Regions from separate parts of the Streptomyces sp. Q2 genome, predicted to be linked through region 2. Evidence: riboswitches for the same ligand, from Rfam matches in the RefSeq annotation. Region 2 holds a riboswitch; the other holds the start of a gene.
What was found. Region 2 has a riboswitch for cyclic di-AMP ahead of ACWBNA_RS20725 (M23 family metallopeptidase). Riboswitches for the same ligand answer to the same signal wherever they lie in the genome.
Positions count from the first base shown of each region.

Region 1: another riboswitch for cyclic di-AMP. It lies ahead of ACWBNA_RS40785 (M23 family metallopeptidase); the one in region 2 lies ahead of ACWBNA_RS20725 (M23 family metallopeptidase).

Region 1 covers NZ_JBXEJE010000053.1:11,101-18,274, reverse strand. The annotation lists gene ACWBNA_RS40805 (GTP cyclohydrolase II) at 1-362, opposite strand, end outside; gene ACWBNA_RS40800 (MarR family winged helix-turn-helix transcriptional regulator) at 493-1,008, opposite strand; gene ACWBNA_RS40795 (dihydrofolate reductase family protein) at 1,081-2,208, shown strand; tRNA gene ACWBNA_RS40790 (tRNA-Met) at 2,602-2,675, shown strand; cyclic di-AMP (ydaO/yuaA leader) riboswitch at 2,971-3,128, shown strand; gene ACWBNA_RS40785 (M23 family metallopeptidase) at 3,140-4,171, shown strand; gene ACWBNA_RS40780 (aldo/keto reductase) at 4,306-5,262, shown strand; gene ACWBNA_RS40775 (PrsW family intramembrane metalloprotease) at 5,348-6,694, opposite strand; gene trmB (tRNA (guanosine(46)-N7)-methyltransferase TrmB) at 6,747-7,174, opposite strand, start outside.
Region 2 covers NZ_JBXEJE010000018.1:37,791-46,565, reverse strand. The annotation lists gene ACWBNA_RS20740 (DUF6126 family protein) at 1-105, shown strand, start outside; gene ACWBNA_RS20735 (tyrosine-protein phosphatase) at 110-907, opposite strand; gene ACWBNA_RS20730 (alpha-galactosidase) at 1,089-3,161, shown strand; cyclic di-AMP (ydaO/yuaA leader) riboswitch at 3,467-3,625, shown strand; gene ACWBNA_RS20725 (M23 family metallopeptidase) at 3,628-4,611, shown strand; gene ACWBNA_RS20720 (DUF6250 domain-containing protein) at 4,861-5,577, shown strand; gene ACWBNA_RS20715 (SGNH/GDSL hydrolase family protein) at 5,723-6,508, shown strand; gene ACWBNA_RS20710 (TetR/AcrR family transcriptional regulator) at 6,705-7,316, opposite strand; gene ACWBNA_RS20705 (Glu/Leu/Phe/Val dehydrogenase dimerization domain-containing protein) at 7,438-8,616, opposite strand; gene ACWBNA_RS20700 (MBL fold metallo-hydrolase) at 8,763-8,775, shown strand, end outside.

The sequences.
Region 1 (7,174 bases), on a different contig from region 2:
TCCTGGCGGAGGTAGAGCAGCACGCCGCCGCGGTCGGCGATGCGCTCGACCGCCTCGCGCAGTTGCGGGCCGCAGTCGCAGCGGGCCGAGCCGAAGACGTCGCCGGTGAGGCACTCGGAGTGCAGGCGGACGAGGGGGGTGGCGGGGGTGGAGGCGGTAGTGGAGGGGGCGGAGGGGGTGAGGGGGGTGGAGGTGCCGGGGGGTGTCGTCGTGGCCGGGTCGCCGAGGATGATCGCCACGTGTTCCTGGCCGTCGACCAGGCCGTGGAAGGTGGCCAGTTCGGCGTCGACGCCGTAGCCGTCGTGGAAGCGCAGCGGTACGCGGACGCGGGAGCGGAGGGTGGCGGCGGGGAAGTCGTACATGCGGGTTCTCCCGGGTCCGGGGATCAGAGGCGCAGTCTGTGCTTCAGATTTGAAGCACATCTACGATCACGGACCTTACCCCATGCTTTAAATTTGAAGCAATTGGTTTGTGGTGGGTTTGTGGTGCGGCTCACGAACAGGAGGGCGAGGAGCGCCGGCGCCACGGGACGTCGTCCGGTGCGGACCGGGCGCCCTCGTCCTGGAGGCCCTGCGCGATCCCCGTGCAGATCTCCTCCAGCTGGTCCACCTGCTCGTCGGTGAGGCGGTCGAAGAGGGAGGCCCGGACCGTCTCGACGTGGCCCGGCGCGGTCTGCTCCAGCACCGTCATGCCCTCGTCCGTCAGGACAGCGACGCTTCCGCGCTTGTCCCAGCGGCAGTCCTCGCGCCGCAGCAGCCCGTCCTTCTCCAGGCGCGTCACCGCGTACGTCAGCCGACTGCGGGTGATCTTCAGCTTCTCGGCGAGATCGGTCATGCGCAGCCGGCGGTCGGGCACCTCGGAAAGACCGGCCAGGATGGAGTAGTACAGGTGCGGCATGCCGGCCTCCTGCTGGAGCTGCCGGTCGATCGCGTCCTCCAGGAGTTGCGTCGCGGCGATGTACGCGCGCCAGGCGCGCTGCTCCTTCGGCGTGAGCCAGCGAGTCGTCATGCACCCAGTGTAGGTTTGCTTCAAACTTGAACCAAGAGTGCCGTGCCGCCGCCTTCGAGAGGGACCGCGCCGATGCCCCACCCGTACGTCCTCCTCTCCGCCGCCGTCTCCCTCGACGGCTACCTGGACGACACCGGCCCCGACCGCCTGCTGCTCTCCGGCCCGGCCGACTTCGACCGGGTCGACGAGGTGCGGGCGTCCGTCGACGCGATCCTGGTCGGAGCGGGGACGATCCGTGCCGACAATCCGCGGCTGCTGGTCAACTCGGCGCAGCGGCGGGCGGCGCGGGTGGCCGCGGGGAAGCCGGAGTATCCGCTGAAGGTCACGGTCAGCGGGTCGGGGGACCTGGATCCGGCCGCGAACTTCTGGCACACCGGAGGCGAGAAGATCGTCTACACGACGGACAAGGGCGCGGTGCGGGCCCGTGCCGTGGGGCTGGCGGCGGATGTCGTGCCGCTCGGTGCCGAACTCGACTGGCCGCTGCTGCTGGAGCACCTGTACGACGTCCGTGGCGTGCGGCGTCTCATGGTCGAGGGTGGCGGGCAGATCCACACGCAGCTGCTGCGGCAGGGGCTCGCCGACGAGCTCCAGCTGGTGCTGGCCCCGCTGTTCGTGGGTGACCCGGACGCGCCTCGTCTGTTCGGACCCGGCCCCTACCAGGGCGGACGTCTCCGGCTGGTGGAGACCCGGGCGGTGGGCGACGTCGTTTTGACGCGCTACGAGCCGACGGCACCGGGCGGGCGGCGGCCCTCCGCCGCCGACCACCGCTGGCTGGCGCTCGCCTGCGAACTGGCGGCCGCGTGTCCGCCCTCGCGTACGGCGTTCAGCGTGGGGGCGGTGGTGGTGGCGGCCGACGGCACGGAGCTGGCGCGCGGCCACTCCCGGGAGGGGGGCGACCTGGTCGTCCATGCGGAGGAGGCGGCGCTGGCGAAGATCGCGCCGGGGGATCCCCGGCTGGCCTCCGCGACCGTATACAGCAGCCTGGAGCCGTGTGCGCGGCGGGCTTCGCGGCCGGCGCCGTGTGCGCGGCTGATCCTTGAGGCGGGGGTGCGGCGGGTGGTGACGGCCTGGCGGGAGCCGGACACGTTTGTCGCGGGGGCCGACGGGAGTGGGGTGCTGGCTGCCGAGGGCGTGGAGGTCGTTGTGCTCCCTGGGTACGAGGAGCGGGCCAAAGCGCCGAATCTGCATCTGTTGGGGTGAGGGCTTGGGCCGTCGTATGTCTGTGGCGGCTTGTGCGGGTGGTGTGGGGTGCGCGTGGCCGTATGTCTGTGGCGGCTTGTGCGGGTGGTGTGGGGTGCGCGTGGCCGTATGTCTGTGGCGGCCTGTGCCGGTGGTGTGGGGTGCGCGTTGCGCCTTCGGGTGCGTTGTGGGTCGGGGCCGTGTCGGGGGGTGTCCGTCCTCGGAACGGCGCGGAATCGGTTCCTTGGAGAGGTGCCGGCGTTGACGCGCCAACCGCTGCGGGCGGACACCCCCCGACACGTCCCCTTGCCGCCGTACGCGGATGCGGGAGGCGCTCTCGCAGGTGGGCAGGCCGGGCGGCGGGAACCGATGCGACTTTTGGTCCGCGGATGGCGTACAGTGGAGACACAACGACGCGGGGTGGAGCAGCTCGGTAGCTCGCTGGGCTCATAACCCAGAGGTCGCAGGTTCAAATCCTGTCCCCGCTACTGAAGGCCGAGGGCCGGAATCCAGAAATGGGTTCCGGCCCTCGGTGTTTTGCGTGCGGGGTTTCTTGTTACGTGGGGTGATCGGGTGACCGCCCTCCGCATAACAACTGACATACCGTCAGTACTTTGGTTGCTGCTGAGGTTTGGTCAACTCGCCCGATTTTCGCCGGTGGTGGGCCGTAAGTCCCCGGCAGAAAGGTTAATGATCAAGTGGAACAGCTTGGAATCGAGGCCCCGCGTCTATTAACGTTCGATAACGCAGCGCGGTCGTCCCAGCCGTCACAAGAGTCGGCTCCGTGCGCACGCGCCGAATCCCGCAAGGGAACCGGGGAACCACCAACTTGGGGTGAATCGCGCGGATGCCACCGTGAACTCACGGGCGGTATACGCGCGTAGGAGACCTTCCTGCTCCGAACCCGTCAGCTAACCCGGTAGGCGAGAAGGAAGGAAAGGAGCACGCCCACGTGGCGTCCAACCGGCCTGCCCCAGAAGCCCCGTTCGTGCCGAGCCAGCGCGACAGCGAGACCTTCGGCTACGGCGAGTACCGCACCGACGAGGGCCCCTGGACGGAGTGGAACCCCACCGAGGAGTCCATCCGATCCGTACGTGGCCGGCATCGTGTCGCCAAGCAGCGTGGCGGACTCGCCCGCAGCTCCACCGTCCTCGGCGTCGGCGTCATAGCCGCGGTCGGCGCGGGCGGCATGGCCAGCGCACAGACCGGCAAGCCGCCGGTGTCGATCTCCATGCCCGACCTGCCCAACGTGGGCTCCCTGATCTCCGACGACTCGGACGCCGCCGAGGGCTCTGCCACGGCGCTCAGCAGCGTCGGCGTGGCCTCGGCCGACACCGAGCAGGGCACCTCCGACGCCGGCGAGTCGCTGCGCACCCGGATCCTGGCCCAGGCCGAGCAGCAGCAGGACCAGGTCGAGAGCAAGGCCGCCGCCGACGCCGCGGCCGCCGCCGAGAAGCAGGCCGCCGAGGCGGCCGCCAAGGCGGAGAAGGCGGCCGAGGCCAAGGCCGCCGCCGCCAAGCAGAAGGCGGAGGAGGAGGCCGAGAAGAAGGCCGAGGCCGCGCGACTGGCCGAGCTGGCCAAGCAGTTCGCGCTGCCGACCTCCTCGTACACCATCACCTCCACCTTCGGTCAGGCCGGTTCGCTCTGGTCCTCCGGCTACCACACCGGTCTCGACTTCGCCGCGCCCACGGGCACCCTCATCAAGGCCGTCCACACCGGCACGATCACGCAGGCCGGCTGGGACGGGTCGTACGGTTACAAGACCGTGCTCACCCTCGATGACGGCACCGAGGTGTGGTACGCCCACCAGTCCTCGATCAGCGTGAGCGTGGGCCAGAAGGTCAACACCGGTGACGTCATCGGGCGCGTGGGCGCCACGGGGAACGTGACCGGGGCGCATCTGCACCTCGAGGTCCACTCCGGCGGTGCCGGCAGCGGCATCGACCCGATGGCCTGGCTGCGGAGCAAGGGCCTCAACCCCTGACGCCTGTCCTGTGCTGAACACCGGTGGTCCTGACGGCGGTCCTTCCCGACGTCAGGGCTGCCGGTCAGGCATTTGCGGAGTTTTTGCCGGTGCTCCTGGAATGGCGGGCTCCGGCACGGCCGTTGACACAGGGCATGACCTCTTCTTCTCCTTCGCTTCGCAAGCTCGGCTCCTCCGACCTGGAGGTCTTCCCGCTCTCCCTCGGCGGTAACGTCTTCGGCTGGACCGCCGACGAGGCCGCCTCCTTCGCCGTCCTCGACGCGTACACCGCCGCGGGCGGCAACTTCCTCGACACCGCCGACTCCTACTCGCAGTGGGTCGAGGGCAACCAGGGCGGCGAGTCCGAGACCATCATCGGCAAGTGGGTCAAGGCGCGGGGCAACCGCGCGGACGTGGTGATCGCGACCAAGGTCAGCCAGCACCACGAGTACCCGGGCCTGACCGCCGCCAACATCAAGGCCGCCGCCGACGCGTCCCTGCGCCGCCTCGACACCGACCACATCGACCTCTACTACACCCACTTCGACAAGCCCGAGGTGCCGGTGGAGGAGATCATCGGCGCGCTCGACGAGCTGGTGAAGGCGGGCAAGGTGCGGCACATCGCCGCCTCCAACATCTCCCCGGAGCGGCTTGAGGCGTCCCTCGAATTCTCCGAGAGGGAAGGCCTGGCGCGTTATGTGGCCCTCCAGCCCCAGTACAACCTGGTCTCGCGCGACACGTACGAGGGCGAAGTCCAAGAGCTGGCCGAGCGCTTCGGCCTCGCGACCGTTCCGTACTCCGCCCTCGCCTCCGGCTTCCTCACCGGCAAGTACCGGCCCGGCACGACGGTCGACAGCCCGCGAGCAGGGGGCGCCGCCCAGCACCTCGACACCGAGCGCGGTCAGAAGGTCCTCACCGCCCTCGACGAGATCGCCCGGTCCCACGACGTCCCGGTCGCCACGGTCGCCCTCGCCTGGCTGGCCGCCCAGCCGACGGTGGCGGCACCGATCGCGTCCGCGCGTACGGTCGAGCAGTTGCCGGCCCTGGTGGGCGTCGCGGAACTCGACCTGACGGAGCAGGAGGTCGCGCGGCTGACGGAGGCGTCGGCCTGAGGCGGCCATGGAGGCGGGGGCTTCGCAAGGCCCGGTGGTGTCCAGTGGCGTCCGGTGGTGCCGGGCATTGCCGGCCCTTTGGGGCCTACGTCCGGTACGGGTTGTAGGCGGTGTAGGCCGTGTAGGCGGGATTCGGGACCGCCGGATACGCGGGCGCCGCCGGGTAGCCGTACACCCCGTACACCGGCCACGGCGGCGCGGTCACCGCCACCGGCGGTGCCGTCGCCCGTGCCGCGTGGTCCAGCGCGGGACGGGCCACGTCCCGACGCCACCACAGCTCGGCCAGCAACTCCCGTTCCCGTGCGGCGAAGTCGGCCTCCGCCCGCCCGCGGCGCCCCCGATGCCGTAGGAACGCCAGCGAGGTCGCGTAGGCCTCGTACTCGGCCACCGCCCGTGCGGCGGGCCGCCCGAAGTGCCGGCGGGCGTACTCGCGGGCCAGCCGCCGTGCCCGCATCGAGCCGAGGGCGTACGGCTCGGCCGGCGTCAGCCAGCCCGCCACGGTGTACGCGGGCAGCTCTTCCCGAACGGTCTTCAGCTCACGCTGCCGGGTCCAGATGACGAGCCACGTCAGCAGCCCGAAGGCGGGCACCATGAATGCCGCGTAGACCGCGAAGAAGCCGTACTCGCCGAACGTCGACGAGCCGTTCCAGATCGCGTGCATGCCCATCGCGAGCAGCAGCCCGGACAGCGGCAGCAGGACGCGCCGCAGGTGGTGGCGCCGCGCCGAGAGTGCGGAGATGCCGAAGCCGATGCCGGTGAGGACGGTGAAGAGGGGATGGGCGAACGGGGACATGACGACGCGTACGAAGAAGGTCGCCGCGGTGACGGAGGCGATGCCGGTGTCGCCGGTGAGCTGGTCGGTGCCGAAGGCGGTACCGAGGTAGAGGATGTTCTCGGTGAACGCGAACCCGGTGGCGGTGACCCCGGCGATCACCACGCCGTCGACGATCCCGGTGAAGTCGCGTCGCCGGAAGAGGAAGACCAGTAAGACGGCTGCGGCCTTGGCCGATTCCTCCACCACGGGCGCTATGACGGTCGCGCCGAGGGTGTCCGCGCTGGAAGGGTCCGCTGTGGCCGTCGCTATCCATCTGGTCGCGAAACTGTTGGCGATGATCGCTATCAGGGCCGCCGCACAGGCCCCCCAGGCGAAGGCGAACAGCAGATTGCGCCAGGGGCCCGGCTCGACCCGGTCGAGCCACCGGAAGGCGGCTATGAGCAGCGGGACGGGCAGGACGGCGAGACCGAGGCCGACCAGGAACCCTTCCGTGCCGGTCTGTTCGCGGACCAGGGCGAGGATGACGAGCCCGGAGAGCGCGAGCAGGGTGCTCAGCGCGCCGTAACGCACCCAGGTCTTCTGCCACCAGTGCGCGTGCCGCAGTGCTCCGCCGGTCGGATCACTGGTTTGCGTCGGGTACGGAGGAACGGTGGCCACGGCATTGACCCTAACGAGGCAGAGGCGCCGCCCGCAGGAGGGCGAGGGGGGTTCAGGCGCCGGTGGGGGGTTGGTCCTTGTGCGCTATGACGTGCTCTACGCGGCGGAAGAGCAGGTCGTTCACGACATGACCCTTCTCCAGTCCCTGGCCCTCGAAACGAGTCAGCGGCCGGAACTCGGGACGCGGCGCAAAACCGCCCTCTGGCTGCGTGTTCTCGAAAGCGGGGTGCGCCGTGAGCACGTCGAGCATCTGCTCCGCGTACGGCTCCCAGTCCGTCGCGCAGTGCACGAGCGCCCCCGGTCCGAGGCGGGTCGCGGCGAGGTCGAGGAACTCGGGCTGGATCAGCCGCCGCTTGTGGTGCCGCTTCTTGGGCCAGGGGTCGGGGAAGTACACGCGCAGACCGGCGAGGGAGTCGGGGGTGAGCATCTCGCGCAGCAGGATGATCGCGTCGCCGTTGCCGACGCGGATGTTGGACAGAC
Region 2 (8,775 bases):
AAGTTCCCCCGCGCCCTGTGGGTGCGGCTGATCATCTACCTGGCGGTGGGGCACCTGTTCGCGGCCTTCATCTACCTGCTGTTCGCGCTGGGGGCCAAACAGTGAGCGGTCAGTCGAGCAGGCGCTCCCGCAGCCGCTCCCGGATCGCCGGAGTGACGGAGAGCCCCTGCTCCAGGTACGTCTCGACGCTGCCCCACGTCTCGTCGATGGTGGCGAAGGCCGTCGCCAGATACTCGGCGCGCGCGTCGAACAGGGGGCTGAGCAGCTCCATGACCTCGGGGGAGTAGGCCGAGGCGGCGCTGCCGCTGCGGCGCACCTTGTAGCGGCGGTGCCTGGCGTTCGACTTCAGGTAGTCGGCGACGATCGCCTCCCGCTCCACGCCCAGGGCCAGCAGCGTCACCGCTATCGACAGCCCGGCGCGGTCCTTGCCCGCCGCGCAGTGCATCAGCACCGGGACGCTGTCCTCGGCGACCGAGTGCAGCACCCGGGAGTGCTCGGCGGTGCGCTCCTTGATGATCGTGCGGTACGACGCGATCATCCGGTTCGCGGCCCTGCCGTCGGACAGCAGCGCGCGCAGCTGGTCGAGGCCGCCGTCGCGGACCATCTTCCAGAACTCCGCGCCGTCCGCGGGGTCGCTCAGCGGCAGGTTCACATTGCGCACGCCCGGCAGCTCGACGTCGGGACCCTCCAGCTTCTGGTCCGCGGCGTTGCGGAAGTCGAAGATCGTGTGCAGGCCCAGGGATTCGAGGAAGGCGGCATCCTCCTCGGTCGCGTGCGCGAGGTGGCCGCTGCGGAACAGCACCCCGTGCCGCACCCGCCGTCCGTCCACCGTCGGCAGCCCGCCCACATCCCGGAAGTTGCGCACTGCGGCCAGCTGCGGTTCGGTCGACGGGACCTGCTGCGTCACGAGGGCTCCTCCCACTACGTCCCGCCGACGCGGCTCGACGACGGGCACCCACTCGACGATACGACATGGGTTCCTGGGGCAATGAGTTGTCCACAGGCGTTGCACCGAGGGCGCGCGCACCTTGATGATGTTGGTGCTTGAGCGCCCCTGTTCAGGCATGTTCGTATCTGTGAGGGACTGCATGCTGGAGATCGCCGAGAACGGCCGCACATGGCTCCTGTCCGGGCCGGCCAGCAGTTACGCCGTCCACCTCACCGCCGACGACGAGCTCCTGCACCTGCACTGGGGGCCACGGATCGCCCTCGCCGACGCCGAGGCGCTCGCCGTACGCCCGCTGCCCGACTACTGGCCCTTCGAGTCCCCGCTCGACGGGCGCGAGGAGTACCCCGTCGAGGGCGGACCCCGCTTCGTCCGGCCGGCCCTGTCGGTGCGCACGGAGGAGGGGCGCGGCACCGAGTGGCGCTTCGAGGCGTACGAGCGGGCCGAGGACGACGCACTGCGGCTGCGGTTCCGCGACGGCGGGCTGGCGATCACGCTGCACTACCGGATGCGCCACGACGTCCTCGAACGCTGGGTGACCCTGGACAACGACGGGCCCGCCCGGGAACTCCTGCGCGCCGACTCCGCCACCTGGACCCTGCCCGACCGCGACGGCTGGCGCCTGTCCCAGCTGCACGGCCGGTGGGCCGCGGAGTCCCGGCTCGTACGCTCCCCCCTCACCTACGGTGAGAAGGTCATCGGCAGCCGCCGCGGCCACACCGGACACCAGCACCTGCCCTGGGTCGCGCTCGACACCGACGCGACCGAGGAGCGCGGCGAGGTCTACGGCTGCGCCCTCGGCTGGTCCGGGTCCTGGCGGATCGCCGTGGCCCAACTTCCGGACGCGCGCGTGCAGATCACCGGCGGTGCCGGGTACGACGAGTCCGGCCTGCTGCGGCTGGCGGCGGGGGAGTCCTTCACGACGCCCGTCTTCGCCGGTCTGTGGAGCGAGGGAGGCTTCGGCGGGGCGAGCCGGGCCTGGCACGCCTACCAGCGTGCGTATGTGATCCCGGACGCGGACCAGGACCGGCCGGTGCTGTTCAACTCCTGGGAGGCCACGGAGTTCGACATCTCCGAGGAGCAGCAGAAGGTGCTGGCGCGGCGGGCCGCGGCGATGGGCGTCGAACTGTTCGTCGTCGACGACGGCTGGTTCGGGGCCCGCACCAGCGACCGCGCCGGGCTCGGCGACTGGAAGCCCAACCCGGACCGCTTCCCCGGCGGCCTCAAGCCGCTCGGCGACCACGTACACGCCCTCGGCATGAAGTTCGGCATCTGGGTGGAGCCGGAGATGGTCAATCCGGACAGCGAGCTGTACCGGGCGCACCCGGACTGGGTGCAGTACCAGCCGGGACGAAAGCGGACGGAACTGCGCAATCAACTCGTACTGAACCTCGCGCGCGAGGACGTCCAGGAGTACCTCTGGGGACAACTCCACGAACTCCTCTCCAGCGCCCCGATCGACTATGTGAAGTGGGACTTCAACCGCTGCTTCACCGACGCCGGCTGGCCCGGTGAGCCCTATCCGCAGCGTCTGTGGGTCGACCACGTGCACGCCCTGTACCGCCTGTTGGACCGGCTGCGGGCCGCCCATCCGGGCGTCGCCTTCGAGTCCTGCTCGGGCGGCGGCGGCCGGATCGACCTCGGCGTGATGAGCCGTACGGACCAGGTGTGGACCTCCGACAACACCGACCCGCTCGACCGGCTCGCCATCCAGCACGGCTTCAGCCAGATCCATCCCGCCCGGGTCATGGCCGCCTGGGTCACCGACAGCCCCAACACCCAGCTCAACGGCCGGGTCAGCTCGCTGAGGTTCCGCTTCGTGAGTGCCATGGCAGGGGTGCTCGGCGTCGGCGGGGACCTCGCCGAGTGGACCGAGGAGGAACTCGCCGAGGCCCGTGACTGGGTGGAGCTCTACAAGGAGATCCGGCCCGTCGTGCAGCGCGGCGACCTCTACCGGCTGCGGCCCCCGGAGGGCGGGCTCAGCGCGGTGCAGTACGTGCTGGGCGACGAGACCGTCGTCCTGGCCTGGCTCCAGGCGCAGCGTTACGGCGAGCCCGTACCGGCGCTGCGAGTGCGGGGCATCGACCCGTCAGCATCGTACGAATGCCGCGAAACGGGCGAAGTTCACAGAGGTGTCGTACTGCTGCATCACGGACTGCGGACGGGGCTGCGCGGTGACCTCGATGCGACGGTTATCCGTCTACGCCGCATCTAGGGCTTCTGTCTGAATTGGCGCCTTCGTTCCAACTCCGGCCGGAATGAAGGCGCCTGGGGAGTGGCCACGTGAGGAGCGTCATATTCGTGACCGTGAGTCGCCCGTCATGTTCACGTAATCAACACGCTTTTCAAGGGACTTTGGCCAAAAGAGCGGTTCCCTAATGCACTCAGTGTGACCGGTAATTCCCTCAGATGACCAACAGAAACCCATTCAGGGGCAACCACTTGCTTGTCCCTTCGCGTCTTGGTCGCTTACGTTCACCATCCATCCGGACGGACGCCCAATCCTGCCGCCGCCCGGAACCCGCACACTCACCCGTCCACGGCAGGAGCGGGGGACCCACAGGTACAACGCCTGTTCCGGTCTCCGGAACGGCTAGGGGTTAAGCCGTACTTCGGTACGGCCGGGCATCTCCAGTCCGCACCCGACAGCTCACCTCGCAGGCGCCGGAGAGGAATTCGCCATGCCCGCGAAGGGTAAGCACCGCCGACCGAAGTCCCAGCGCTTCACTCGCTCCATCGCCGTCGCCGGAACCGGCGGCGCCGCACTCGCGCTCCCGCTTCTCGGGGCCACCGGCGCGCACGCCGCCACCCCGCAGTCCGTATCGGAAAAGACCGTTCAGTCGTCCGTGCCGACCACCGTGCAGAAGGTGGCCGAAAAGACGGCGGCCGAAAAGAAGGAATCCGCGCAGACCTCCGGCGCGAAGACCTACTCCGTGCGGGCCGGCGACTATCTCGCGAAGATCGCGGACGAGCAGAATGTCAGCGGCGGCTGGAAGAAGCTCTACTCCGACAACCGCGCTGCCGTCGGCGACGACCCGTCGCTGATCCACCCCGGTCTGAAGCTCTCGATCGGCAAGAAGGCCACGACGAGCACGCCCAAGTCGTCGTCGTCCTCCTCCTCGGGCTCTTCCGCTCCGTCGCCGAAGTCGTCTTCCCCGAAGTCGTCGAAGTCCTCGGATTCGTCCGCGTCGTCGTCGTCCTCCTCGTCGAAGACCGAGGCGGCCACGCAGAGCGCCGACACCGCCGGCAACTCCAGCGGCTTCAGCCTCCCGGTGGGTGGTGCCGCCGTCGGCACCGCGTACCACGTGGCGGGCAGCATGTGGTCCAGCGGCTACCACACCGGCGTCGACTTCGTCGTCCCGACCGGCACCTCCCTGAAGGCGGTCGGCGCGGGCACGGTCGTCTCCGCGGGCTGGGGCGGCGCGTACGGCAACCAGGTCGTCATCAAGCTCGCCGACGGCTACTACGCCCAGTACGCCCACCTGTCCTCGCTCTCCGTCTCCAGCGGCCAGTCCGTGACCGCCGGCCAGCAGATCGGCCTCTCCGGTGCCACCGGCAACGTGACCGGTCCGCACCTGCACTTCGAGATCCGCACCACGCCCGACTACGGCTCGGACGTGGACCCGGTCGCCTACCTCCGCTCGAAGGGTGTCGCCGTCGGCTGACGCTCCTTCCAGCGCCCCTGAGGGCGGCGCCCCACACGCCACCGAAGGCCGGACCCCGATCCCCGGGTCCGGCCTTCGGTGTGTTCGCCTTCCTCACCCATGATCACTTCGTTGCGGTCGTGTGGCAGGGGTGTCCGGAGCGTCGACAGCGACGGGAGTGAGGGGACACAGTGAACTCCGCAGCGGTGCAAGCGCTTTCTGCGTCTGTGCCGAAGCCCTCGATCACCCTCCCGGAAGGAGCCGTCTCCCGTGACGACCACGCGCAGAGCCTTCGGAGCCCTCGCCGCCGGCGCCGCCCTGGCCGCCCTCGCCCCCGCGACCGGCGCGAGCGCCACGCCCCGCCATCGCCGGCTGATCGCCCGCGACGACTTCCGCCACGGTCTCGGCCGATGGGCGGTGGAACTCGAGAAGGGCGGCAGCGTCACCGCCTCCCGCGGGGTCCTGGACGTCGACGTACCCGCCGGCGCGACGGTCTGGTTCAAGGAACGGCTCGAAGGTCCGTACGTCCTCGAGTACACCGCCACGCCGGTGGCGGCGGGCGGGGTCAACGACCGCGTCTCCGACCTCAACAACTTCTGGAACGCCGTCGACGTCCGGTCCCCCGACGACCTCCTCGCCGTGCGGCGGGGCGGGGCACTGGCGGAGTACGACTTCCTCAAGACGTACTACGTCGGCTACGGCGCCAACACGAACACCACGACCCGGCTGCGCCGCTACGTCGGAGAGGCGGGCGTCCGGCCGCTCGTCTACGACTACACCGAGCCGCTGCTCGTGCCCAACCAGCCGAACCGGGTCCGGATCGTGTCCGACGGCTCCGGCGTCCGGTGGTGGAACAACGGGCGGCTCGTCTTCGACTACAGCGACCCCGAGCCCTACACGAGCGGGCACTTCGCCTTCCGCACCACCTGGAGCCACTTCCGGATCAGCGAGTTCCGGGTGTGGCGGTTGCAACCCCAACAGCGCTGACGACAGGGCTATTCCTGCTTTGACCAATCCTTGAAGAGTGGCTTATCTCACCGCCCGTCAACCCCTTCCTACGGTCGCGTAGCTCACATCCCAAGGGGAATCATGGGCCGACGTGGCAGACGATTCGAAGAGTGACAACAGATCAGTGATCGGGTCGTACGTGGCGGTGGGGGACAGCTTCACCGAGGGCGTCGGCGACCCCGGCCCCGACGGGTCGTTCGTCGGCTGGGCCGACCGGTTCGCGGTACTGCTCGCGGACCGGCGGCCCGAGGGCGACTTCAAGTACGCGAACCTCGCGGTCCGCGGGAAACTGCTCGACCAGGTGGTGGAGGGCCAGCTTCCGCACGCCCTCGAACTCGCCCCCGACCTGGTCTCCTTCTGCGCCGGCGGCAACGACATCCTGCGGCCCGGCACCGACCCCGACGAGGTCGCCGAGCGTTTCGAGCGGGCGGTGGTGCAGCTCACCGCCGTCGCGGGCACGGTGATGGTGACGACCGGGTTCGACACCCGTGGCGTGCCCGTCCTCAAGCATCTGCGCGGCAAGATCGCCACCTACAACGGACATGTGCGGGCCATCGCGGACCGCCACGGCTGTCCGGTGCTCGACCTGTGGTCCCTGAAGACCATTCAGGACCGGCGGGCCTGGGACGGCGACCGGCTCCACCTGTCGGCGGACGGGCACACGCGCGTGGCGCTGCGCGCCGGGCAGGTCCTCGGTCTGGAGATCCCGGCCGACCCGGACCAGCCCTGGCCGCCGCTGCCGCCGCGCGGCACGCTCGAGGTCCGGCGGGACAACGTGCACTGGGCGCGCGAGTACCTGGTGCCGTGGATCGGCCGCCGGCTGCGCGGGGAGTCCTCGGGCGACCACGTGACCGCCAAGGGCAGGCTGTCGCCGGACGACATCAAGACGCGGATCGCTTCTGTGGCTTGAGGGCGTGGGTGCGGGAAGGGCCTGAGGGCGCGTTTTGCGTGAAGGGCTTGGGAGCGTGTGTGCGGGAGGGGCTTGCGAGGCTTACGGGCTTGCGGGTGCCCGGTGCGTGCCGGTCTGCGGGCAGGGCGGCCGGCACTCGGCTCGTGCGAGCGGGCGGGCGGGCGCGGCTCGTGCAGGCGCAGGGTGGTGGGCGGCCCTACGTCGTCAAAGCCGCCCGCGCCAGGCCCAGTTCGCGGGCCAGCGCCTCGTCGACCCACTCCTGCGCCCGCGACCGCGAGACCGCGCCGGAGTACGACGTGAGCTGTACGGCGAGCCCGTCCAGCAGAGCCGTCAGGCGCAGGGCCGTGCCGCCCGGGTCCGGGCAGTGGAACTCGCCCGCGGCCACGCCTTCGGCGATCACCTCGGCGAGAGCGGCCTTCCACCGCCGGTCGAGGTCCCGGGTGACGTCCTGGAGCGCGGGCTCGCGCAGCGCGGCCGCCCAGCCCTCGATCCACAGCCGCCAGCCCTTGGCCGGGCCGGTCGGGGCGTACCAGCGCACCGCAGCCCGCAGCCGGCGCAGCGCCGTGGTGCGGCGGCCGAGCAGCTTGCGCAGGTGGGCGAGGTCGTCCTCGGCCGCGTACGCGAACGCGGCGGCGACCAGTTTCTCCTTCGTGGAGAAGTGATAGAGCACCAGTGCGTTGCTCACGCCGAGCGCCGAGGCCACGTCGGCGATCCTGACCGCCGCCACACCCCGCACCTCGATCTGCCCGATCGCGGCCCGCAACAGCTCCTCGCGCCGCTCCGCCACGCTCAACCGCACTCTCGCCACGCGATCACCCTAATCCGTGGTGCGGGGGCCCGCCGGACGGAGGTTGCTTCCCGGCCGGGACGCTCCATGGCCGGTATTCACCCCAGACGGGGCCCTTCGCACCGAGGAACGGGCGCCGCGCCTACCGGTACCACCCGAACCGTTCGGCGATCACCGGCAGCCGGTCCGCGACGATGCCGTGCGCGGCCGCCCGTGGGCTCGTCCCGTCCCTCTCCGCGCGGACCAGCATCTGCTCGACCAGGGCGCGCATCGAGCGACGCGTGTGGGCGAAGGCCGCGTCCGCGTCGGCGTCGATGTCGCCGAACAGGGTCCACCACCACCAGGCGTTCGTCCCGGAGTTCACGACCACGTCCGGCAGCACGGTCACCCCGCGCGCGGACAGCGATTCCTCCGCCTCGGGGAGGACCGGCATGTTGGCCGCCTCGATGATCCAGCGGGCTGTGATCCGCTCCTGGTTCGTGGTGTCGATGGCGTAGGAGACGGCCGCGGGCACCAGCATCTCCGCACCGGCCGACAGCCAGGAGTCACCGGGCAGTTCGCGGTCGTCGGGGCGCAGCACGGACCGGTCCACCGTGCCGTAGGCGTCCCGCGCCGCGAGCAGCGCCTCGACGTCGAGCCCCGCCGGGTTGGCGATCGTGCCCTTGATGTCGGCGACGGCCACGACGGTGAGCCCCGCGCGCGTGAGGAAGCGCGCGGTGGCCCCGCCCATGGTGCCAAGGCCCTGCACGGCGACCCGCGTACCCGCGTGCGCCACCCCGGCCCGGTCCAGGGCCGTCAGTGCCGACTCCGCCACCCCGCAGCCGCCGACCAGTTCGTCGAGCCCGATGCCGTCGACCTCGACCGCGAAGGCGTCCGCGAGTCGCCGCCGGGCCGTGACCTCGTCGTCGAGCAGCGGATACACCGCCTGGATCGAGGAGACGAGCCCCGCTTCCGAGGCCGCCCGGTCCACCAGGTCCTGGCTGAGGCCGAGGTCCTCACCGGTGGTCCACAGGCTCTCGACGTACGGCCGCATGGCGCGCAGGTAGCGCACCAGGAGCTCGTAAGCCCCCGGCTCCCGGGGATCACAGTCGATACCGCCCTTGGCGCCGCCCAGGGGGACGTAACGGCCCTGCGGGTTGTAGTGCAGCGCCTCCTTCATGGTCATGCCGCGGGCGAGCCGGGCCACCTCGTCCAGCGTGCAGCCCGCGCGCATGCGCAGCCCGCCGCTGGAGACGCCGCGCACCAGCCGGTCGACGACCAGGAAACCCTGACGACCGGTGAGGTGGTCGGTCCAGGTGAGCGACATCAGGGGGGCGGTCATGCGGTTCTCCTCCAACTGAACGGTGAGTCAGTATCAGAATGCCGGCCGTGTCCTGTCAACGAGGGAATGGATCACGGGTGTCACCCGGTTGTCAGAGGGGGCGACCATAATGGAGCGCCTCACCGACTCCACCCTGGAGGTACACCGTGACCGGTTTCC